4 regions of the Pseudescherichia vulneris genome follow, and region 4 is predicted to be linked to each of the others. Evidence: predicted binding sites of a transcription regulator. Region 4 holds the regulator's gene; each other region holds the start of a gene.
The links. The regulator LexA, encoded in region 4, represses DNA repair genes until DNA is damaged. The targets are predictions, from matches to a motif close to TNCTGTATGTACATACAGNA.

Region 1 (6,021 bases), 150 kb from region 4:
ACGTTCCCGGCATACTCCTCCGGGGTCTCTACCTCCACGTGCATAATCGGCTCCAGGATCGCCGGGTCGGCGCGCTTCGCCCCCTCTTTAAAGCCGAAAATCGCCGCCATTTTGAAGGCCAGCTCCGAGGAGTCGACGTCATGGTAGGAGCCAAAGGTCAGCGTCGCCTTGATATCGACCACCGGATAACCCGCCAGCACGCCGCTGTTGATCGCCTCCCGCAGGCCCTTCTCCACCGAGGGGATAAACTCCCGAGGTACAACCCCGCCCTTGGTGGCATCCTCAAAGATAAAACCCTTGCCTCCCTCTAGCGGTTCCAGGGTTAGCACCACGTGACCGTACTGCCCTTTACCGCCGGACTGACGGACAAACTTGCCTTCGATATCCTTCACCGTTTTACGGATCGTCTCCCGGTAGGTCACCTGCGGACGACCAATGTTGGCCTCTACGCCAAACTCTCGCCGCATGCGGTCGACGATGATCTCCAGATGCAGCTCGCCCATACCAGAGATGATGGTCTGGCCCGACTCCTCGTCAGTATGCAGATGAAATGAGGGATCCTCTGCCGCCAGCCGCTGCAACGCAATGCCCATCTTCTCCTGATCCGCCTTGGTCTTCGGCTCAATCGCCAGGGAGATCACCGGATCCGGAAACTCCATACGTTCAAGGGTGATCACCGCGTCCGGGGCACAGAGAGTATCACCGGTGGTGACATCCTTCAGCCCGACGCAGGCAGCGATATCCCCTGCTCGCAGCTCGTCCACCTCGTGGCGGTCGTTGGCGTGCATCAGCACAATGCGCCCAATGCGCTCCTTCTTGCCCTTAACCGGGTTCCACACCGCGTCACCTTTTTTCAGCACGCCGGAGTAGACGCGGATAAAGGTGAGCTGGCCCACGTAGGGGTCGGTCATTAGCTTAAAGGCCAACGCAGAGAACGGCTCGCGATCGTCCGGATGGCGCTCGGCGGTTGCGCCCTTCTCATCCACACCCTTGATGGCGGGAATATCAAGCGGGGACGGCATCAGCTCTACCACCGCGTCGAGCACACGCTGTACCCCTTTGTTTTTAAAGGCGCTCCCGCAAAGCACGGGCTGGATCTCACCGGCCACGGTGCGGGCGCGCAGGCCGCTAATAATCTCAGCCTCCTCCAGATCGCCGTTTTCCAGATACTTATCCATTAATTCGTCATTGGCTTCCGCCGCTGCGGAGACCATTTTCTCGCGCCACGCTTTCGCCGTTGTCAGCAGCTCCTCGGGCACCGGCGCGTAGCTGAACGCCATCCCCTGGGTGGCATCGTCCCAGATGATTTCCCGCATTTTGATGAGATCGATCACGCCGGTGAAGTGCTCTTCCGCCCCGATGGGGATCACAATCGGTACCGGATTTGCCTTCAGGCGGTCGATCATCATCTGCACCACGCGGAAGAAGTCCGCGCCCGGACGGTCCATCTTGTTGACGAACGCCAGCCGGGGCACGTGATACTTGTTGGCCTGTCGCCAGACGGTCTCCGACTGGGGCTGCACGCCGCCTACGGAGTCGTAGACCATTACCGCGCCGTCCAACACGCGCATGGAGCGCTCCACCTCAATGGTGAAGTCAACGTGGCCGGGGGTGTCGATGATATTGATGCGGTGCGGCTCAAAACCCCGATCCATACCGGGCCAGAAGCAGCTTACGGCTGCGGAGGTAATGGTAATTCCGCGCTCTTGCTCCTGCGCCATCCAGTCTGTCGTCGCTGCGCCATCGTGAACTTCACCCAATTTATGGCTCATGCCGGTATAAAACAGGATCCGTTCAGTGGTGGTGGTTTTGCCGGCATCAATGTGGGCAGAAATACCAATGTTGCGATAGCGTTCGAGGGGGATGGGTCGGGGCATGATGCGTCCTTAGTCAGTTTGACTGTTAGCGGCCAGTGCGGCCATTCAGGTTTAACGTCCTCATCATAGTCCAACTGTACGAGTATATTCGAACTATTTTAGCTATAGTTATGGATGATAATCTCGCCGCTGCTGCCGCATGGCACTCGCCGTTGGGTTTAGGTATAGTATGCGTTAGCCAGCTCGCTGGTCACTATTTGTGCTTATTGACTCAGGAACACTATGATTGCCAGCCATCCCGATCGGGCAAAAATCCGCCTCGAAAATGTACTGTTCGCGCTGGGAAATCCGCTGCGCCTGGAGATAGTCAGAACCCTGGCGGATGAAGGAGAGCAGGCCTGCGGGTCGCTGCGCAAGGACGTGGCCAAATCGACCATGACCCACCACTGGCGCGTGCTGCGCGACAGCGGCGTGATCTGGCAGCGTCCCCAGGGCAGGGAAAATCTGATCTCGTTGCGCCGGGACGACCTTGATGCCCGTTTTCCAGGACTGATGGATATCCTGCTTAATGCCATTCATGCCGAGCAATAGTTAAACGGTTTGCGAGGTCATTCGGGGGCGTGGAAGAGGTAAAACGCCGGGTGACAGAGTTGCCAGACCCGGCTTAGAAGGATTACTCGTCTTTGGCTTCAACCGCGGCGTGCTTCAGCTCACCCATCGTTTTCAGCTTTTTAGAGATTTCACGGCGCTCTTTCGAGATCTCAGCGTTTTTGATGATGTAGTCATCTACGCGGTCTTCGTAGTCGGTTTTCATGCTGGCGATGATGCCCTGGATCGCTTCAACGCTCATTCCCGGCTTGATGTAGTCGCTCAGGTTATCCAGCAGCAGAACGCGTTTCTGGTTATCGCGGATTTTTTTCTCAACGTCCTGAATTTCGCGCTGTAATTTGTTCTTACGGCGGAACAGACGTACGAACTCCAGAACGTCCTGGAATGAAGGCTTAGTAGTTTCCATTTTTACACCCCTGCTAATATCGGATTCGGATTCGTTAAAGCAACCGCTATAGGGTAAACATACTTTTAGCCGTTGCTAATGACAATGATTTTATCCCTCTAAATATCATAACGCTAAATCTGGCTGAATCGAAACAACCTGCTGCTGATTCAGTTACGGATGCGGCTTATTTGCGCAGCGCCCGGCAGATAAGATGCGAAAGCAGCTCCAGCTGCCGCGCCAGCTCCATGCTTAACCACACGTAGCCGTGCATTGGGGTTTCCGCCAGCGTCTCATCTTTATGCTGTTGGATCAGCTCCCGCAGCTCCGCCACAATCTCGTTAAGCCGCTCGCTATTAGCAAGGATCGGCTGCGGATTGCCTTCGTAGAGCGCATGGGCGATGGTGAGCAGCGTTTGCTGCGTCATGGTCTGGGTCTCGCGGATCGTCCGGGCGTTAAGCATCACGAAGTGGCTGGCCCGTGACGCCCAGTGGGCGTTGATCTGCAGTTCAAGCATACACACCATGTTGCGGCTTACGGTCTGAATGGCTTCGAAGATCGCTTTCTGAATGTGCGTCTCTTTGCTGGCTGGCGCAATCAGGCCGCGCATCTTCACTACGTCGTTGAGGATGTTTTGTAGATGCTTCTCCAGCCGTGGGCGCTCCACCAGGTTCGGTGAGAAGCCCGCCTGATAGACCCGGTTAAATTGCGTAACGTAGTTTGCCATCTGGATGCGCCAGTGCAGAAACGCCCGCTGCGGCCAGATGCCGGTAAACAGCATCGCCAGCAGCGAGCCTAAGATCACATCCCCGCCGCGCCACAGGGCGATGTTCATATCCCCGGCCGGTGCACCCACCACTACCGCGAGCGTGATGCCGATCAGCAGCGCCTGGTAGGGTTTCTTGCCCAACGCCAGCCAGCCGCAGAGAAACATCGCGGCGGCACACCAGAGCAGCATCAGCGGCAGAGAGATGACTTCCAGCTTCAGGGCGATCAGCCCCAGCGCCGAACCGAGGATAGTGCCGCCGATACGCTCGAAGGCGCGCGGCACAACGTTTCCCCAGAAGGAGATCGGCCCCATGATCACCACCAGGGTGATCAGCGGCCAGGTGCCCTCCGGAACGTCCAGCAGACGCACCAGCAGAAAGGTCAGAATAAACGCCAGCGCTATCCTGGCCCCGTGCACGAGGCGATAGTGACGATACAGGCGTATTTCAAACGGGCTAAGTGATTTGTCGGTGCGCACTACGCTCTCCGGCTAAAACGACAAAGGCGCAATTGTAGCGAATTTTCGCGCCGGGGCGTCGGCATTGTGACCGAAAGCCCCGTAAAAACCGCTTTAAATGATTAAAATCAGTAAACAGGCCGCCAGGATCAACGGTAAGCAGGCGCTTAACGTGATTTGGGCTCAACGGGAATGTGCATCTCAACGTCCCAGTAGCCGCTGCTGCTGTCTGCATTCAGGTAGCGCTCAAAGCAGGGCCGGGCAGCAATCTGGTAGTAGGCATCCGGAAGCAGGCTGTCAAAAAAGAGATCCCACGTTTTCTCAAACTCTTCGTTATAGACCCGGGCCCGGGCTACGGCGTACTGGCCGCCGGGCAGTTCGCTCAGGATCACCCCTTCGCTATTTTCCGGGACGGTAAAGCCCTCAGGAACTGAAATGACCGTGTCGGCGCGCAGCTTCTCCGGCGGGACTTCGTCGGGGTTATCGTAGTAGACGGCGATCCACTCCTGCGGCTGGAGATGTTTGGTTTGCACCCAAAGCGTGAGTTGTTCAAAGCCCTGCTTAACGGTCTTTTCCCACGGTCCTACCAGATGAAACCCGGCAATAGTGCGCTTATCGAGCTGTTTGATACTGTAGTCCATGCTGCCTCCGCGATGATTGCTGTATGGATATACACTCTCTTTTTTTAGGGGCTTTGTCACCCCTGGCCTGTTCAGTATGCGAGCAGACTCGCAGAGTTGCCAGCCTGCCCGCCGCTTCTTACAGAACGTGATGCAGATAGTCGCTCATGCGTGAGAAAACGCCGCCTTTCTCAATCGCCTCCAGGGTGACCAGCGGTGAGCGGGCAACCAGCTTGCCGTTATCATACAGCTCCACCTCGCCCACCTGCTGGTTCGCAGGCATCGGAGCTTCCAGCTCTTTACCATTCAGCACGTATTTGGCTTTGATATGATCCAGATCGGCCTTCGGCAGCGCCAGCCAGAAGTCGCGGTCCGTACCCAGCGCCACCTTCTCTTTATCGCCGTACCAGACGCGCTCGCTCCCCACCTGTTTACCCTTATGCAGGATCTGCACGGTATCAAAGTTATCATCGCCCCAGTGCAGCAGCTTGCGCGCCTGCTCCTCACGCCCTTTTGGACTCTCACCCCCCATCACCACCGCAATCAGCCGCCGCTGGCCGTTGACGCTGGAGGCGATGAGGTTAAAGCCCGCCCCGGAGGTGTGGCCGGTTTTCAGACCGTCGACGTTGAGCGACTTATCCCACAGCAGGCCGTTACGGTTCTGCTGGGTGATACCGTTCCAGGTGAGGCTCTTCTCGCTATACATGTGGTAGAACTCAGGCTCACCGTGAATGATAGCCCGGGAGAGCACGGCCAGATCGTAGGCCGTGCTGTGCTGGCCCGGCGCATCCAGACCATGGACGGTTTCGAAGTGGGTATCGCGCAGGTTGAGCTTCTGCGCATAGCTGTTCATCATCTTCACAAACTGCGGCTGGCCGCCAGCCACATAGTCCGCCAGCGCTACGCAGGCGTCGTTGCCGGAGTCAACGATCAGGCCACGGCTCAAATCGCGCACCGTGATGCGATCTCCTGGCTTGATAAACATCAGTGAGGAGCCATCAAATACTGGATTTCCCTTGGCCCAGGCGTCTTTACCAACGGTAACAATATCGTCCGGCGTGATGCGCTTGCTATCGATAGCGCGGTCAACCACGTAGCCGGTCATCAGCTTGGTCAGGCTGGCTGGGTTACGCTGCTGATGTTCATTGCCTGCGGTCAATATCTGCCCCGTGGTGTAGTCCATTAATACCCAGGCACCGGCCTGGATCTGCGGAGGCTGTACAGCAAAAGAAGGATCGGCAGCCAGCGCAGAATTCACGCAAATAGCAAGGAGGGAGGCGGCAATAAACAAACGGCGTTTCAAGAGGATATCCTTAAGGTGTGACAAAAGAGCTGACCTTTGTACGGAAAATGTTGTGTCGAATC
Region 2 (6,021 bases), 1.9 Mb from region 4:
CTGCTGGTGGTGACCTTTGGCAAAGGCTTCGGCGTCAGCGGCGCGGCGGTGCTGTGCAGCGAGGCGGTTGCCACCTACTTCGAGCAATTTGCTCGTCATCTGATCTACAGCACCTCTATGCCTCCCGCCCAGGCCGTGGCCCTCAGCGCCGCGCTGAGCGTGATCCGGGGAGAGGAGGGCGACCACCGTCGGGCGGCGCTTGCGGCGCTCATTCAGCGTTTTCGCCGCGGTGCAGTTGAGTTGCCGGTGCGCATCACCGATTCCCAAAGCGCCATCCAGCCGCTGATCGTTGGCGATAACAGCCGGGCGCTGAGCCTGGCGGAGCAATTGCGACAAAAAGGGTGCTGGGTGACGGCTATTCGTCCTCCCACTGTCCCCGCAGGTACGGCGCGTCTGCGCCTGACCCTGACGGCGGCCCATCAGCCGGAGGATATCGATCGTCTGCTGGAGGTCCTGTATGAGCCTGGTGAATAAGCGCGCGGTGGCGGCGGCCTTTGGCCGGGCGGCGCAGAGCTACGACAGCCATGCTCAGCTGCAACGCCAGAGCGCGGATCTGCTGCTGGCGAAGCTGGGTGAACGCCGTCCAGCGAGCGTGCTGGACGCGGGCTGCGGGCCGGGCAGCATGAGCCGCTACTGGCAGGATGCGGGGGCGGAAGTGACCGCCCTCGATCTCTCCTTGCCGATGCTCAGACAGGCGCAAAGTCAGCAGGCCGCCCGGCACTATGTTGCGGCAGATATTGAGGCGCTGCCTCTGGCCGACGCCCGGTTCGATCTCGCCTGGAGCAACCTTGCGGTGCAGTGGTGCAACGATCTCGGCCAGGCGCTGGGGGAGATGCATCGCGTCGTGCGCCCTGGCGGGGCGGTGGCCTTTACCACCCTGGCGGGCGGATCGCTGCCGGAGCTGCACCAGGCTTGGGGGGCGGTAGACAGCCGCCCCCACGCAAACCGATTTTTAGCCGACGAGACGCTGGCGGAAACCGTTAGCGCCTGGCGTGGTCGGTGGGGCGTGGAGCACATCACGCTGGACTTTGACGACGCCCTGGCGGCCATGCGCTCGCTGAAGGGCATCGGCGCGACGCACCTGCATGCAGGCAGACATAACACGCCCCTGACCCGCGGCCAGCTTCAGCGTTTGCAGCTGGCGTGGCCACAGCAGCAGGGCAGATGCCTGCTGACCTATTCACTTTTTTGGGGAGTTATTGAACGTGACTGAACGTTACTTTGTTACCGGCACGGATACCGAGGTCGGTAAAACGGTCGCCAGCTGTGCGCTGTTGCAGGCCGCCGCCCAGGCGGGATGGCAGACCGCAGGCTATAAACCGGTCGCCTCCGGCAGTGAGATGACCCCAGAGGGGCTGCGTAACAGCGATGCGCTGGCGCTAAAGCACAACAGTACCCTGGCCCTGCGCTACGAGGCCGTGAACCCGTACACCTTTGCTGAGCCCACCTCGCCGCATATCGTCAGCGCCGCCCTCGGACAGCCTATTGAGGCCGAAACGCTCTCGGCAGGGCTGCGCACGCTGGAGGCGCAAGCGGAGTGGGTGCTGGTGGAGGGAGCAGGAGGCTGGTTTACGCCGCTCTCGGAGACCCTGACCTTTGCCGACTGGGCTACCCAGGAGCAGTTGCCGGTAATTTTAGTGGTGGGCGTTAAGCTTGGCTGCATCAACCATGCGGTACTGACCGCCCTGGCGGTGCAGCAGGCGGGACTGCGGCTGGCGGGCTGGGTCGCTAATGACGTGGTACCGCCGGGAAACCGCCACGCTGAGTATCTGGCAACGCTTAAACGCATGCTGCCCGCCCCCTTCCTCGGGGAGATCCCGTGGCTGGAGAACGCCACGCCGGAGAGTAACATCGGCCACTGGCTCGATCTCAGTGCGTTAGGTTCGGCGTCATCCACTGAGAAAGCAGCGGATCGTCCAGCTGCGTAACGCTTCCCTGGGCCACGTTGCGTCCCTGATGCAGGAGATAGAAGCGGTCGGCGACGCGGCGCACAAAGGTCAGATGCTGCTCCGCCAGCAGGATAGTCATGCCAAACTCCTGGTTCAGGCGCACCAGCAGGTTACCCAGCTTATGGATAAAGGCCTGGCCCAGCCCTCGGGTCGGCTCATCCAGGATCAACAGGCGCGGGCGGGTCACCAGCGCCCGAGCCAGCGCCAGCTGATGCTGGTTATCTTCTGACAGTCCGGCGCTCTTAACCTGGCGCAGGGCATACAGCTCGGGAAAGAGATCGTAGATATCCCGCGTCACCGCGCTGCCAGGCTCGCCTACCGCCAGCCAGGCAATGTGTAAATTCTCCTCCACCGTGAGTTGGGAAAAGATCCGCCTCTCCTGCGGTACGCACGCGATGCCCATCGCCGGGCGATCCTCCATTTTTACCTGCAACAGGTTGAGCGGGGCCGCCCCGGCATCCTGCCAGGTCATGCTGCCGCTCTCCACGGGCAGATTACCAGAGATGCAGTTGACCAGCGTGGTTTTCCCCATCCCCGGCAGCCCCATTACGCAGGTGCAGGTGCCAGGGATAAGATCAAGATCGACATTCCATAGCGTATGGCGATCGCCGTAATAGTGATTCACTGCACGTAAGCTCAACATCGGTTCATCTCCAGGACCTCGTCTGTAAACGATATGTTGCAAAAGCCTTGCCAGAAGCGTGATATGCTCTGTTTTTCGGAGCAGGATGACGAAAAAACGCTAAATTCCTCTTTTCCGCCGGTTTGCCTGATTGCATCTGCACGTTATTAGTGCTAGACCCGGGCGGATCTGATTTTTGCTGGTGCAGTCGCATCGGAATGCGCCAAAAAAAGGTGGGAAAATTTTTTTACCTGCGTACCGTTTCGCAAAATGCGATTTTCGCTGAGTCGCAGAGGGTACGGGCTGGCGACAGTTATCCACTATTCCTGTGGATAACCTTGTGCATTAGAGTTAGAAAACACGTGCAAAGCGAGAGAACACGCGGCTTAGGCATGAATTGATGCGAAACGCGGCTTTTTCTATAACTAATATAAAATCAACAGGTTAAATAAAAGCAATGCGTGTAAGAAAAGTGTCACCCACTGACACAAAACTTTCACTACCCGACTTGACAAATGTTAAATCGCAAAAAGTTCTGGGGATAAGATATTTTTTTTAGTTTTTAATTCTGTGCCAGGGGCAAATTTTCCTTATGGCACTTGAAATTGCCTTATGTAACACAGATATTCCCATCTGCCACTGGGTTTTCATCCAGTATAATTTATTGGCAAAATCCGCCGTCGCGAGTAAAATTACTCACCTGCCCGCTCATTCCTTCATCAGGTAGCCATTCATGAGTAAACCATTCAAACTGAATTCCGCTTTTCGTCCCTCTGGCGATCAGCCAGAAGCCATTCGCCGCCTGAAAGAGGGGCTGGAGGACGGACTGGCGCACCAGACCCTGCTCGGGGTAACCGGTTCAGGGAAGACGTTTACCGTTGCCAACGTGATCGCCGATCTACAGCGGCCGACGATGGTACTTGCGCCGAATAAAACCCTGGCGGCCCAGCTGTATGGCGAGATGAAGGAGTTTTTCCCGGACAACGCCGTGGAGTACTTCGTCTCCTACTACGACTACTACCAGCCCGAAGCCTACGTGCCGAGCTCCGATACCTTTATCGAAAAGGATGCCTCGGTGAACGAGCATATCGAGCAGATGCGTCTCTCGGCAACCAAAGCGCTGCTGGAGCGCCGTGACGTCGTAGTGGTCGCCTCGGTATCGGCCATCTACGGCCTCGGCGACCCCGATCTCTACCTCAAGATGATGCTGCACCTGACCATCGGCATGATCATCAATCAGCGCGATATTCTGCGCCGCCTGTCGGAGTTGCAATATACGCGTAACGATCAGGCCTTCCAGCGCGGCACCTTCCGCGTGCGCGGCGAGGTGATTGATATCTTCCCGGCGGAGTCGGACGACGTGGCGCTGCGCGTTGAGCTATTTGACGAGGAGGTTGAGCGCCTGTCGCTGTTCGATCCGTTAACCGGCCATGTTGAATCCACTATTCAGCGCTACACCGTCTACCCGAAAACCCACTACGTTACCCCGCGCGAGCGTATCGTGCAGGCGATGGAAGATATCAAGGTTGAGCTGGCGGACCGGCGCAAGACGCTGCTGGCCAACAACAAGCTGCTGGAAGAGCAGCGTATTACCCAGCGCACCCAGTTCGATCTGGAGATGATGAACGAGCTGGGCTACTGCTCGGGCATCGAGAACTACTCCCGCTACCTCTCCGGGCGCGGGCCGGGCGAAGCGCCGCCGACGCTGTTTGACTACCTGCCTGCCGACGGCCTGCTGGTGATTGACGAGTCCCACGTGACTATTCCGCAGATTGGCGGCATGTACCGCGGCGACCGGGCGCGTAAAGAGACGCTGGTGGAGTATGGTTTCCGCCTGCCGTCGGCGCTGGACAACCGTCCGATGAAATTTGAAGAGTTCGAGGGGTTAGCCCCACAGACCATCTACGTCTCGGCGACGCCGGGCAACTACGAGCTGGAGAAATCCGGGGAAGAGATTGTCGATCAGGTGGTGCGTCCTACCGGCCTGCTTGACCCGATTATCGAAGTGCGCCCGGTGGGCACGCAGGTGGACGATCTGCTGTCGGAGATCCGCAAGCGTGTCGCCATTAACGAGCGCGTGCTGGTCACCACGCTGACCAAACGCATGGCCGAGGATCTTACCGAGTATCTGGAAGAGCACGGCGAGAAGGTGCGCTACCTGCACTCGGATATCGATACCGTTGAGCGTATGGAGATCATCCGCGACCTGCGTCTGGGCGAGTTCAACGTGCTGGTGGGCATCAACCTGCTGCGAGAGGGGCTGGATATGCCGGAGGTGTCGCTGGTGGCGATCCTTGACGCCGATAAAGAGGGCTTCCTGCGCTCGGAGCGCTCGCTGATCCAGACCATTGGCCGTGCGGCGCGTAACGTCAACGGCAAGGCTATCCTCTACGGAGATAAGATCACGCCGTCGATGGCGAGGGCCATCAGTGAAACCGAGCGGCGTCGGGCGAAGCAGCAGGAGTACAATGAAGAGCACGGCATTACGCCGCAGGGCCTGAATAAGAAGGTGGTCGATATTCTGGCGCTGGGCGAGAACATTGCCAAGACCAAAGCCAAAGGACGCGGTAAATCCCGTTCGCCGGTGGTGGTGGACGAGTCCGAGCTGGCGCTGACGCCGAAGGCGCTGCAACAGAAGATCCACGAGCTGGAGGCGCAGATGCTACAGCACGCCCAGAACCTGGAGTTTGAAGAGGCGGCGCAGCTGCGCGATCGCCTCCATCAGCTTCGCGATCTCTTTATTGCGGCGTCGTAACCGCTGGAAATCGCACCCAGGCCCGTACGCCGGGCTTGGACGTGCGGTTATGCAGGTAGAACTGCGCATCGTGCAGCTGGGCGATGCGGCTGACGATGCTTAGCCCTAGCCCAATGCCGCCGTAGCGGCTGTCCATCCGCACAAAGGCTTTGCTGAGTTCTTTACTTTTCGCCTCGTCCACGCCGGGGCCTTCATCCTCCACCGCCAGTACCGGGGCAGGGGTCTGCTCAAGCTTGAGGGTTATTACGCTCCTCTCCGGGCTGTAGCGGTGCGCGTTCTCTACCAGGTTCCTGAGCAGCACCCGCAGCTGTACGGCATCCCCGCGCACCGCCACGTCCTCCTGACCCTCGGGCAGCGCCAGCGTCTGCTGGCGGGTGCTCAGCATCGTCTGTAGCTCATCCTGAAGAGGCAGCATAACGTCGCGGATCAGCATCACCTGCTGGTAGCTACCCGCCGAGAACGACTGTGCCATGCGCGCCAGCTGCAGCAGCTGGGAGACGCTCTCCGTCATCTGGTCAATACGTAAGATCAGGCGGCTAACGTCAACGGAGGGGTGGCTTTTTGCCAGCAGCTCCAGGTGCAGACGCAGCCCTGCCAGCGGGGTGCGCAGCTCGTGGGCCACGTCGGCAGTGAAGAGCCGCTCGCGGTCAAGCGTTAGGTTCAGGCGCGCTACCAGCTGGTTAATGGCCGAACTG
Region 3 (6,021 bases), 2.1 Mb from region 4:
GGTAAGAATGTCGGTAGTGCTCTGCCTGGGCTACGCCTTTATTCAGCTCACCGGGCTCCAGCACGGCTACTGGATCCTACTGACCAGCCTGTTTGTCTGCCAGCCAAACTATAACGCCACCCGCCACCGCTTAACGCTGCGTATCATCGGCACGCTGGTGGGCGTGGCGGTAGGGCTACCGATCCTGCTTTTTGTCCCTTCACTGGAGGGGCAGCTGGTGCTGATCGTCATCGCCGGGGTGCTCTTTTTTGCCTTCCGCAACGTGCAGTATGCCCATGCCACGATGTTTATCACCCTGCTGGTGCTGCTCTGCTTTAATCTGCTCGGAGAGGGGTTTGAGGTGGCGATCCCGCGTATTATCGACACGCTGATCGGCTGCGCCATTGCCTGGGCGGCGGTGAGCTTCATCTGGCCGGACTGGCGCTTTCGCAACCTTCCGCGCGTGCTGGAGCGGGCACTTGACGCCAACTGCCGCTATCTGGATGCCATTCTGGAGCAGTATCATCAGGGACGCGATAACCGACTGGCGTACCGCATTGCCCGGCGCTACGCCCACAATGGCGATGCAGAATTCGCATCAGTGGTCTCAAATATGTCCGCCGAGCCGAACGCCACGCCGCAGGCCCGCGACGTCGCTTTCCGCCTGCTCTGCCTCAACCACACCTTTACCAGCTATATCTCCACGCTGGGCGCGCACCGTGAGCAGCTCCAGCAGCCGGAGATCCTGCAGCTGCTCGATGACGCCGTTTGCTATGTAGATGATGCCCTGCACCATCAGCCTGCCGATGAAGTCCGAGTGGGACAACAGCTGGAAACGCTCTCTGAGCGGATCCGCCAGCTTGAGCCAGATCCTAAAAGCAAGGCCCCGCTGGTTCTGCAGCAGATTGGCCTGCTGATTGGGTTGCTGCCGGAGATCTGCCAGCTGCAGCGTCAGGTGCCCCGCTGATTGACGCTGCTTTCCGCCTCTAGCTCTTTAAACCAGACGGTGAGCTCCCGGCGCGTATCTGCCGGGAGCGCCGCCTCATGTAGACCCGCGATAGCCCCTTCCAGGGCAAACAGCACTTTAATGCTCAACTGCGGGCTGCGCTCTTTTAGCCTGAGCCAGCACGCTTTCGCTCCAAGCTGTCTCAGGCTTGCCTCATCCTTGATGCCCACTGACCACAGCAGCGTCTCTAACTGAAAGGTAAGGTTGGGCAGATCCCTGAGCCGCTTTTGCGCCCGCCGCGCCACCTTTTCGCGCTGGGCGGCCGCCAGCGAATGCTGGCAGAGCGTCAGCAGCGTTTCGCGATCCTGCCATAGGCCATCATCCACCCGAAAATAGTTCAGCAGCACGGGCCTGCCCCGCTTCACAAAGGTCAGCAAAGGCGCTTTCGCATTCACACAGTAGGGTGCGCTCTCCTCACAGGCGCGCAGGTAGAGCGCTCCTTCAGCCACCATCGCGAAGACCGTATCTTCAATGGCGAGGCTGTAACCCCCAAACAGGGCCCGGTGGTGGATCTGCCCTAGCGGGGAAAGATATTCCCGAGATTGATAGATTCGTTGATACGATACTTTTTTCATGATTATTCCTTTAAAATCAAGGCGTAAAATATCTTCTATTTTTAAGCCATCCGTTAAAAAGGAACATAGGGAAGTTACCTGACATCAGCAAGTTGATTTTTCTTCTCACCTCACATTAAGACCATATTTGCGAGACGCTTTCAGAAAATAAGGTTGATCTTTAAATGCTCAGGGGGTACTGTATATCCATACAGTAACCCTAAGGGCTGGAATGACTATGTACACTTCAGGCTATGCTAATCGCTCATCTCAATACGCTTCTTTTGCAGGCAACCGCGCTCAGGTCAACACGCCCGCTATGGCCGCTGGCCTGATCAGTGAAGTTGTCTACCGTGAAGACCAGCCGATGATGACGCAGCTGCTGCTGCTGCCTCTGCTGCAACAGCTGAGCCAACAGTCCCGCTGGCAGCTTTGGCTGACGCCGCAGCAAAAATTGAGCCGCGCGTGGGTACAGTCTGCGGGTTTGCCCTTAAGTAAGCTGATGCATATTAGTCAGCTCTCGCCGGATAATACGCTGGACTCGATGATCAAAGCATTACGGACGGGCAACTATAGCGTTGTTATCGGCTGGCATGCTCAGGAGCTGTCGGAAGATGAGCATCGCCGCCTCGTTAATGCGGCTCAGGAAGGGAATGCGATGGGGTTCATTATGCGACCGGTTCGCTTCGACCCTCAGGCTTCAGGACAGTCATCCGGCCTAAAAATTCACTCGAATTTGTTTCATTAAGTAAGTTTAAGATAATTCCTGGGATTTTTTTTGCGTCGGTTCCAGGCCTTTGGTCATTAAGCTAAATTCTCTCGCGAAGCCTGTCTGGCGCGGCAACTACGATATTTCGATGGCGAATTTATCGTCATAAATGTTAAATATTGTGTCTACAACTCTTTTTTTTTCATATGCCTGACGGAGTTCACACTTGTAAGTTTCCAACTACGTTGTAGACTTTACATCGCCAGGGGTGCTCGGCATAAGCCGAAGATATCGGTAGAGTTAATATTGAGCAATGCCCCCGGTGAAGGATTTAACCGTGTTTTCTCTGGCGAGAAGTTCATGGCGATTTTTGGATGATAACGAGGCGCAAAAATGAAAAAGACAGCTATCGCGATTGCAGTGGCACTGGCTGGCTTCGCTACCGTAGCGCAGGCCGCTCCGAAAGATAACACCTGGTACACTGGTGCTAAACTGGGCTGGTCCCAGTACCACGACAATGGTTTCATTGACAACAATGGCCCAACCCGTGAAGACCAGCTCGGCGCTGGCGCATACGGCGGCTACCAGGTTAACCCGTACGTTGGTTTCGAACTCGGTTACGACTGGTTAGGTCGTGAGCCGTACAAAGGCGACAACGTAAACGGTGCTTTCAAATCTCAGGGCGTTCAGCTGACCGCTAAACTGGGTTACCCAATCACTGACGACGTTGATATCTATACTCGTCTGGGTGGTATGGTATGGCGTGCAGACGCTAAAGCTCAGGTTCCTGGCGTTGCTGGTGCGAACTTCAAAGACCACGATACCGGTGTTTCCCCAGTATTCGCTGGTGGCGTAGAGTGGGCAATGACCCGTGACATCGCTACCCGTCTGGAATACCAGTGGGTTAACAACATTGGCGATGCTAAAACTCTGGGCACCCGTCAAGACAACGGTATGCTGAGCGTAGGTGTTTCCTACCGCTTCGGCCAGCAGGAAGACGTAGCTCCGGTTGTTGCACCGGCTCCGGCTCCGGCTCCGCAGGTTTCTACCAAGCACTTCACTCTGAAGTCTGACGTACTGTTCAACTTCAACAAAGCGACTCTGAAACCAGAAGGCCAGCAGGCTCTGGATCAGATGTACAGCCAGCTGAGCAACCTGGATCCGAAAGATGGTTCCGTTGTTGTTCTGGGCTTCACCGACCGTATCGGTTCTGACGCTTACAACCAGGGTCTGTCCGAGAAACGTGCTCAGTCTGTTGTTGACTACCTGATCTCTAAAGGTATCCCGTCCAACAAGATCTCCGCACGTGGTATGGGTGAATCTAACCCGGTTACTGGCAACACCTGTGACAACGTGAAAGCTCGTCCGGCACTGATCGACTGCCTGGCTCCGGATCGTCGCGTTGAGATCGAAGTTAAAGGTATCAAAGACGTTGTAACTCAGCCGCAGGCTTAAGTTTACGTCTTATAAAAAAACCCCGCTATGCGGGGTTTTTTATTGCCTGTTCTCGGCTGAAAAACGCGTTACTCTTTACCTAGCAGCGCCTGCAGATCCTGCTTCAGGGTGCTCATCTTGCTGGCATACTTCTCTTTATGCTCGGCATCTTCAATCAGCTGCACAATCGTCTCTGACAGGGTTTTCCCCCGTCGCTGGGCAAGACCGGCCAGACGTTGCCAGACCATAAACTCCAGATCGATTGATTTTTTACGCGTGTGCTGATGCTCGGCATTGAAGTGCCGTTTTCGCCGGGCGCGGATGGTTTGCTTCATGCGGTTCATTAACGCGGCATTCATGTGCTGCGCAATCCAGTCGTTAACGCGAACCGGTTCGTATTCGAGCTTCAGCAACAGATCGACGGCCTCTTTAGCCGCACTGGTTTCTAAATAGCGCGTGATGAGTTCACCTTCGCGGTGCTTTTTCACCAGGTACTTCCATTTCCAGCCGCTTTCGAGATTTTCCAGTTGTTGATATTTCATTGCGATCTCAGTGTTACCGTGTAACTTAGTTCAGAATATCAGTTTTTTGCCAATCTGCTGAAAAGAAATCACATCCCGTGAGCTAAGCGGTCCCGGGAAAGGGGTAAAAGCATCTATTCCGCGTGTGCTGAATTGCCGCTTACGCTATAATTCCGCCCTTTACAGCTGACGATAAAACCTCAACATTGACCATTACTAAACTAGCCTGGCAAGACCTTGTTCCTGATACCGACAGCTATCAGGAGGTGTTTACACCGTCTGACGTTGACCTTGAGTCTGAGCTTTCTCTTGGTGACACGCAACCTCGTTTGCAGTACGCGCTGGAGCAGCTACTGCATCCGTCTGCATCATCTCGCTTTTTACTGGCCAAAGCGCCGGAAGAGCCGGAGTATCTGGCCCTGATCGCTGCCGCTGCCCGTGAACTCCAACCCGCGACGTCGCCGGTTGTCGGCGTTGAGTACAGCGTTGCTGGCCGTACGGTAAGCGTCAAGCCCGCCACCAGCGCGCAGGCGAACTTTGCCGGGCAGAGCGACGTAGTGACTGCAGATTGGGTAGAAGCCGAGCAGCTTTTCGGTTGCCTGCGCCAGTTCAATAATGAAATTACCCTTGAGCCCGGCCTGGTCCATCAAGCCAACGGCGGCGTGCTGGTCGTATCGCTGCGCACCCTGCTGAGCCAGCCGCTGCTCTGGATGCGCCTGAAATCCATCGTGACGCGCCAGCGTTTTGACTGGGTCTCCTTTGACGAGTCGCGTCCCCTGCCCGTTAGCGTGCCCGCTATGCCGCTGACGCTAAAGGTTATTCTGGTCGGCGAGCGCGAGTCGCTGGCAGATTTCCAGGAGATGGAGCCGGATCTGGCTGCCCAATCTATCTACAGCGAGTATGAAGAGACCATCCAGATCACCGATCTGGACGCACTTGCCACCTGGCGTCAGTGGGTGATCCTTAACGCCGAGCAGGCCGGACTTCCGACTCCGGCTGAAGATGCCTGGCCGGCGTTTATCCGTGCCGCGGTACGCTACACCGACGATCAGGAGACGCTGCCGCTCTGTCCGCTGTGGCTTGCGCGCCAGCTGCGTGAAGTCTCCGCCTTTACCGAGGAGAGCACCTTCGACGCAGAGCAGCTGCGTACCATGCTGAGCCAGCGCGAGTGGCGTGAAGGCTATCTGCCGGAGCGTATGCTGGATGAGATCCTGCTTGAACAGATCCTCATTGAGACCGAAGGCGATCGCGTGGGGCAGATCAACGCCCTGTCGGTGGTTGAGTTTCCCGGCCACCCCCGCCCCTATGGCGAACCGTCGCGCATTAGCTGCGTGGTACATATCGGCGACGGCGAGTTTCACGATATCGAGCGGAAAGCCGAGCTGGGGGGCAACATCCATGCCAAGGGCATGATGATCATGCAATCCTTCCTGATGGCCGAGCTGGAGCTGGAGCAGCAGATGCCTTTCACGGCGTCGTTGACCTTTGAGCAGTCCTACAGCGAAGTCGACGGCGACAGCGCTTCAATGGCCGAGCTGTGCGCGCTGATCAGCGCCCTGGCCGATGTCCCGCTGCATCAGCACATTGCCATTACCGGCTCGGTGGATCAGTTTGGGCGGGCACAGCCGGTAGGCGGCCTGAACGAGAAGATCGAAGGCTTTTTCGCCATCTGCCAGCACCGGGGCCTAACCGGCAAGCAGGGGGTAATCATCCCGGCGGCCAACGTGCGCCACCTCTGCCTGCATCAGGAGCTGCTGGATGCGGTCCAGGCAGAACAATTTTTCATCTGGGCCATTGATGATGTGACCGATGCACTAC
Region 4 (6,021 bases):
GGCGCAAAACCGATACCGGCGGTGGCGACGTTGCTGTCGTCCCCTTTCACATCTGCACGGTAGCCTGCACGCACCGCCAGCCAGTCAAGCGGACGTACTTCGGCACCCACGCCAACGTATTGGGAAGCCTCTTCGCTCTTAAAGCCTTTGGTCTCGGTGACATCGCCGTCGGCGCTGAGGGTCACCAGGTCCGTATGCCAGGCCACGCCTGCGGTCACCACCGGGCTGATCTGGTAGGTATCTTTGTAGTTGCGTACTTCCCCAGTACGGCCGTTGCGGATTTGGATATCTTTAGTATCGATATCGCGGGAGATCAGGTTCTGCCCGCTCAGGCCTACGGTCCAGTTATCACCAAAGTCAGCGGCAATACCGGCATCAACGTTGAAGCCGGTATCGTCGTTACGGTAGCGGCTGCTGTTGAAGTCGCTGCTGTCGTAGTCGTAGATAGAGGTGGTGTAGTTGAACAGCCAGGTCTTTTGCAGCTTCGGCGTCACGCCGATAGAGACCGGTACGTCGCCAAACTGGAACTGACGCGCCACGGCCACGCCGTAGTCGGAGACGATAGCGGCCCGTCCAGAAGCGGTGGAGTTCAGGTTACGGGTGATCTCATCCGAGCCGGCAGGAGAGAGTGCAGCGTTCAGCGCCACGCCTGCCGCGACCAGATCGCTGTTTTGAATATTGCGCAGGTAGTCAACATCCTGCTGATCGATGGCGGAACTCACGCGAGCATGCGCATACGCTTTGGTCACGAACGCAAAAGAGAGAACATCGTTGGGAATGCTTACCGCAATGCCCGCTGCGGCATTAGCGTGCGCCGTTTTACCCTTCAGGAAATCCAGCTCGTCAGCAAGATCGCCCGCTGCACCCTGGAACTGATCGATAGTGCCCAGCGGATTGGCAATAATCTGCGCCGTAGTCAGGTTATCAATAACATCATCGTAATAGTCGACTTTGTCGTTGATATCATCGATTTCGTCCTGCAGATTGTCTTTATCGCTAATCTGTGCCTGGACGCTCGGCAGGATAACGGTCACGTTATCATCTGGTTTGGCCTTGGCCAGCAGCGCCGGGTTAATCAGTACGCCGCTGCCGTAGCTGGCGGATGCAACACCGGTTCCGCCCATCGCATCGCTACGCGCTTCTGCCCATGTATTCGCTGCCCCTGCCTGAGTGACTACCCCAAAAGAGACCGCAAGTGTTACCACCGAAAGCTTAAAAATTTTTTTCACAGTTTGCCCTGTCTTATTGATCAAAGGTCGATTTATGCCCTGCCAGTTATCGCCTGGCGAGAGGTGAACTATTGCTGTGAAAAGCGATGCTAAATGCAGCTAATTCGTTTTTTTACCTGCAAGAGGATATTTTTATTCGTAACAATCTGCGTCTTTTTATAAACGCTCTTTACTTATAGAGGAGGAAATTCAATTCGGGAAGTTTTTCTGCTTCGAGAGGTGAAAATTTCAGGAAAATGCCAAGGGTAAGCTCAGCCTTGCGGGCGGAAGGAGCGCTCCGATCTCGGCGTTTGCCGCAGGATATGGTAAAGTAGCGGTTTCAACGTTATTACATTACGTCACTTGAGGATGCCCAATGGATAAGACCACTTCGCAGCAGATGCTGGCACATGCTGAAACGCTGTGCGCGCAGCGCAACGTGCGCCTGACCCCGCAGCGCCTTGAGGTTTTGCGCCTGATGAGCCTGCAACAGGGTGCGATCAGCGCCTATGACTTACTCGATCTTTTGCGCGTATCTGAGCCACAGGCCAAGCCGCCGACGGTTTACCGCGCCCTCGACTTCCTGCTGGAGCAGGGATTTGTGCATAAGGTTGAGTCGACAAACAGCTACGTGCTGTGTCACCTCTTCGATCAGCCTACGCATACGTCGGCAATGTTCATTTGCGATCGCTGTGGCGTAGTGAAAGAGGAAGCGGCTGAGGGCGTAGAAGATATTATGCACGCGCTGGCGGCAAAGATGGGCTTTGCGCTACGGCATAATGTCCTAGAGGCGCACGGGCTTTGTGCCGCATGTTCGGAAGTGGAAGCCTGCCGTCATCAGGGCGAATGCCAGCACGATCACAGCATTTTAGTGAAGAAAAAACCGCGTTAATGTAGGGATAGAAACAGAAGATAGGTCGGTACATCCTTGTACCGTCGGGTAGGGCATCCAGGCTGTTAATCTAAGAGATTACCAGCGATACTCGTTACGGGTTTCCCATTCGCCAACTTCTTTCTCGGCCTGGTCTTTCTGATAACCGTAACGTTCTTGAATTTTACCGACCAGCTGGTCGCGCTTACCTTCAATAACGGTCATGTCATCGTCCGTTAATTTGCCCCATTGCTCTTTCGCTTTACCTTTGAACTGTTTCCAGTTACCGCCGACTTCGTCTTTATTCATAATGGTATCCTCATCATCGTTCGGTGTTGAATAGCAATATTCGTTGGTCCTTCGTTACGTTCGTTATCTGCTGAACGTGATAATAATTGTAGCTAAGGATTTTCCAGGGTGAGATTTATTCGGAATATTTAACCATTCAGAGGCGCACAAACGACAGGAAGACAAGGTTAAAAAAGAGGTATAAAACGCGGGAGCAAAAAGTAGATTAAGCGCTGTGACAGAATAAAAGGAACTGCCACAGGCACTTATAGGATATCAGAGCCATTCGCCGTTGCGAATAACGCCAACCGCCAGCCCTTCAATACTGAAGTTCTGCTGACGCAGGTCAACAACGATAGGATCGAAGTCGCTGTTTTCAGGCAGCAGCTGTACGGTGTTGCCCTGCTTTTTCAGCCGCTTTACCGTGACTTCATCATCGATACGCGCCACGATCACCTGACCGTTACGCGCTTCCTGCGTTTTATGCACTGCCAGCAGATCGCCATCCATAATGCCGATATCTTTCATCGACATCCCGCTAACCCGCAGCAGGAAATCGGCGCTGGGCTTAAACAGGGATGGATCGACCTGGTAGTGACCTTCAATATGCTGCTGCGCCAGAAGCGGCTCACCGGCAGCGACGCGCCCAATCAGCGGCAGACCATCTTCCTCTTCCTGCAGCAGTCGGATCCCGCGCGATGCGCCGGAAACAATCTCAAGAACGCCTTTACGCGCCAGCGCTTTCAGGTGTTCTTCCGCCGCGTTTGGCGAACGGAATCCCAAACGCTGCGCAATTTCAGCACGCGTCGGCGGCATGCCGGTCTGGCTGATGTGATCGCGAATGAGATCAAACACCTCTTGCTGCCTGGCTGTTAACGCTTTCATCCCGCCCCCTGGGTGTATATACAGTTATGCTGTGAGTATATACAGCAAAAACTGTTTTTGAAACCAAATTTTGAGCAAAATCGCCGCGCAAGCCCGATTTTGCGCGCCTTAACGGTAATGTGACCAGAGCAGCATGCCCCAGGTTGCCAGCGCGAGCAGAATAGACATCAGCACCGCCGCCGAGCCCATGTCTTTGGCCCGGCCCGAAAGCTCATGAAAATCAGTGCCAATACGGTCGACAACCGCTTCGATCGCGCTGTTCAGGATCTCCACTATCATTACCAGCACAACGGACCCAATAAGCAGCACGCGGGTAATGGCGTCTACGTCGAGCCAGCAGGCGATGACAATGGCGAGGATCACCGCGACGGACTCCTGGCGGAAGGCGGCTTCGTTAAGCCATGCCGCACGAACACCCTTCCATGAGTACCCTGCGGCTTTAATGATTCGGGTTAAACCAGTGGTATTATTGGCCATCAAAAGAACCTTTTTACGTAATTATCGTCAATGTCTATGCGAGCGTACCGAGGTACAAAAGATATTCTGCGCGCTTTCTGATATTCTTGCGGCGCAATGGCATTATTAACCAGAGGCTTCACATTGTTTATGTCCGGCTGGCCACGAATTTACTACAAATTACTGAATTTACCATTAAGCGTGTTGGTAAAAAGCAAGTCGATTCCGGCAGAACCTGCCCAGGAACCTGGACTCGATACCTCACGCCCTATTATGTACGTTTTGCCTTATAACTCGAAGGCAGACTTACTGACGTTGCGTGCTCAGTGTCTGGCACATGAGCTGCCCGACCCGCTGGAGCCGCTGGAGATCGACGGCGCGCTGCTGCCGCGCTACATCTTTATCCATAGCGGCCCGCGTGTTTTTAGCTGGTACACGCCGAAAGAAGACTCCGTCAAGCTGTTCCATGACTATCTGGATCTCCACCGTAACCACCCGGATCTGGACGTGCAGATGGTGCCGGTATCGGTGATGTTTGGCCGCTCGCCGGGGCGCGAAAAAGGCGAAGTTAACCCGCCGCTGCGCATGCTGAACGGCATCCAGAAGTTTTTTGCCGTCTCCTGGCTGGGCCGCGATAGCTTTGTGCGCTTCTCTCCGCCGGTCTCCCTGCGCCGGATGGCTACTGAGCATGGCACGGACAAGATCATCGCCCAGAAGCTGGCCCGCGTAGCGCGTATGCATTTTGCTCGCCAGCGGCTTGCCGCCGTGGGCCCGCGCCTGCCGGCACGCCAGGATCTCTTTAATAAGCTGCTGGCATCAAAAGCAATTGCCCGCGCGGTAGAAGACGAAGCGCGCAGCAAAAAGATCTCTCATGAGAAAGCGCAGCAGAACGCCATCGCCCTGATGGAGGAGATAGCGGCCAACTTCTCCTATGAGATGATCCGCCTGAGCGACCGTATCCTTGGCTTTACCTGGAACCGGCTCTATCAGGGCATCAACGTGAATAACGCCGAGCGGGTCCGCCAGCTGGCGCACGACGGCCATGAAATTGTCTACGTGCCCTGCCACCGTAGCCACATGGACTACATGCTGCTCTCCTACGTCCTCTATCATCAGGGACTGGTACCGCCGCATATCGCCGCCGGGATTAACCTTAACTTCTGGCCTGCCGGACCGGTTTTCCGCCGCCTCGGGGCGTTCTTTATTCGCCGTACCTTCAAGGGCAACAAGCTCTACTCGACGGTGTTCCGTGAGTACCTGGGCGAATTGTTCAGCCGCGGCTACTCCGTGGAGTACTTCGTCGAGGGCGGACGCTCACGTACGGGGCGTCTGCTGGATCCAAAAACCGGCACCCTGTCGATGACCCTGCAAGCCATGCTGCGCGGCGGCACGCGCCCTATCACCCTTGTACCGATTTATATCGGCTACGAGCACGTGATGGAGGTGGGTACCTACGCTAAAGAGCTGCGCGGAGCGACCAAAGAGAAAGAGAACGTCTTTCAGATGCTGCGCGGCCTGAGCAAGCTGCGCAACCTTGGCCAGGGCTACGTTAACTTTGGCGAGCCGCTTCCGCTGATGACCTGGCTCAATCAGCATGTGCCGGAGTGGCGCGAGTCGATCGATCCGATTGAGGCGATACGCCCGGCCTGGCTGACGCCGACCGTTAATACCATCGCTGCCGATCTGATGGTGCGCATTAACAACGCCGGTGCGGCAAACGCCATGAACCTTTGCTGTACCGCGCTGTTGGCCTCGCGTCAACGATCGCTGACCCGTGAGCAGCTGACCGAGCAGCTGGACTGCTATCTCGACCTGCTGCGCAACGTGCCCTACTCGCCTGATGCCACCGCCCCGGCGGCAAGCGCCAGCGAGCTGATCGCCCACGCGCTGCAGATGAACAAGTTCGAGGTAGAGAAAGACACCATCGGCGACATCATTATCCTGCCGCGCGAGCAGGCGGTGCTGATGACCTATTACCGCAACAACATCGCGCATATGCTGGTCCTGCCCTCTCTGATGGCAGCCATCGTGACCCAGCATCGCCAGATCTCGCGCGAAGAGCTGCTGCGCCACGTTGACGTGCTCTATCCGATGCTGAAAGCGGAGCTGTTCCTGCGCTGGGATAACAGCGAGCTGCCAGAGGTGTTGAACGTGCTGATCGCCGAGATGGTGCGCCAGGGGCTGCTGGTAGATAAAGACGAGCGTCTGTATCTCAACCCGCAGCGCTCACGCACCCTGCAGCTGCTGGCAGCGGGCGCACGCGAGACTCTCCAGCGCTACGCCATTACCTTCTGGCTGCTGAGTGCTAATCCG

Region 1: sbmC (DNA gyrase inhibitor SbmC) is a predicted target of LexA. The motif match lies at 4,695-4,714, and genes of this name have one in related genera.
Region 2: uvrB (excinuclease ABC subunit UvrB) is a predicted target of LexA. The motif match lies at 3,209-3,228, and genes of this name have one in related genera.
Region 3: sulA (SOS-induced cell division inhibitor SulA) is a predicted target of LexA. The motif match lies at 1,737-1,756, and genes of this name have one in related genera.

What each region holds. Positions count from the first base shown of each region.
Region 1 is NZ_LR607338.1:3,506,071-3,512,091, reverse strand. Features, by position in the region: gene fusA (elongation factor G) at 1-1,877, opposite strand, end outside; gene FN633_RS14595 (ArsR/SmtB family transcription factor) at 2,100-2,408, shown strand; gene FN633_RS14590 (DUF496 family protein) at 2,491-2,832, opposite strand; gene FN633_RS14585 (FUSC family protein) at 2,999-4,057, opposite strand; gene sbmC (DNA gyrase inhibitor SbmC) at 4,204-4,677, opposite strand; gene dacD (serine-type D-Ala-D-Ala carboxypeptidase DacD) at 4,796-5,965, opposite strand.
Region 2 is NZ_LR607338.1:1,801,078-1,807,098, forward strand. Features, by position in the region: gene bioF (8-amino-7-oxononanoate synthase) at 1-474, shown strand, start outside; gene bioC (malonyl-ACP O-methyltransferase BioC) at 458-1,213, shown strand; gene bioD (dethiobiotin synthase) at 1,206-1,928, shown strand; gene FN633_RS07635 (ABC transporter ATP-binding protein) at 1,870-2,592, opposite strand; gene uvrB (excinuclease ABC subunit UvrB) at 3,305-5,326, shown strand; gene pmrB (two-component system sensor histidine kinase PmrB) at 5,310-6,021, opposite strand, start outside.
Region 3 is NZ_LR607338.1:1,572,291-1,578,311, reverse strand. Features, by position in the region: gene yccS (YccS family putative transporter) at 1-946, shown strand, start outside; gene FN633_RS06475 (TfoX/Sxy family DNA transformation protein) at 931-1,560, opposite strand; gene sulA (SOS-induced cell division inhibitor SulA) at 1,778-2,287, shown strand; gene ompA (porin OmpA) at 2,642-3,703, shown strand; gene matP (macrodomain Ter protein MatP) at 3,772-4,224, opposite strand; gene FN633_RS06455 (AAA family ATPase) at 4,410-6,021, shown strand, end outside.
Region 4 is NZ_LR607338.1:3,654,792-3,660,812, forward strand. Features, by position in the region: gene FN633_RS15140 (conjugal transfer protein TraF) at 1-1,229, opposite strand, end outside; gene zur (zinc uptake transcriptional repressor Zur) at 1,585-2,100, shown strand; gene FN633_RS15150 (CsbD family protein) at 2,179-2,388, opposite strand; gene lexA (transcriptional repressor LexA) at 2,644-3,252, opposite strand; gene FN633_RS15160 (diacylglycerol kinase) at 3,361-3,729, opposite strand; gene plsB (glycerol-3-phosphate 1-O-acyltransferase PlsB) at 3,859-6,021, shown strand, end outside.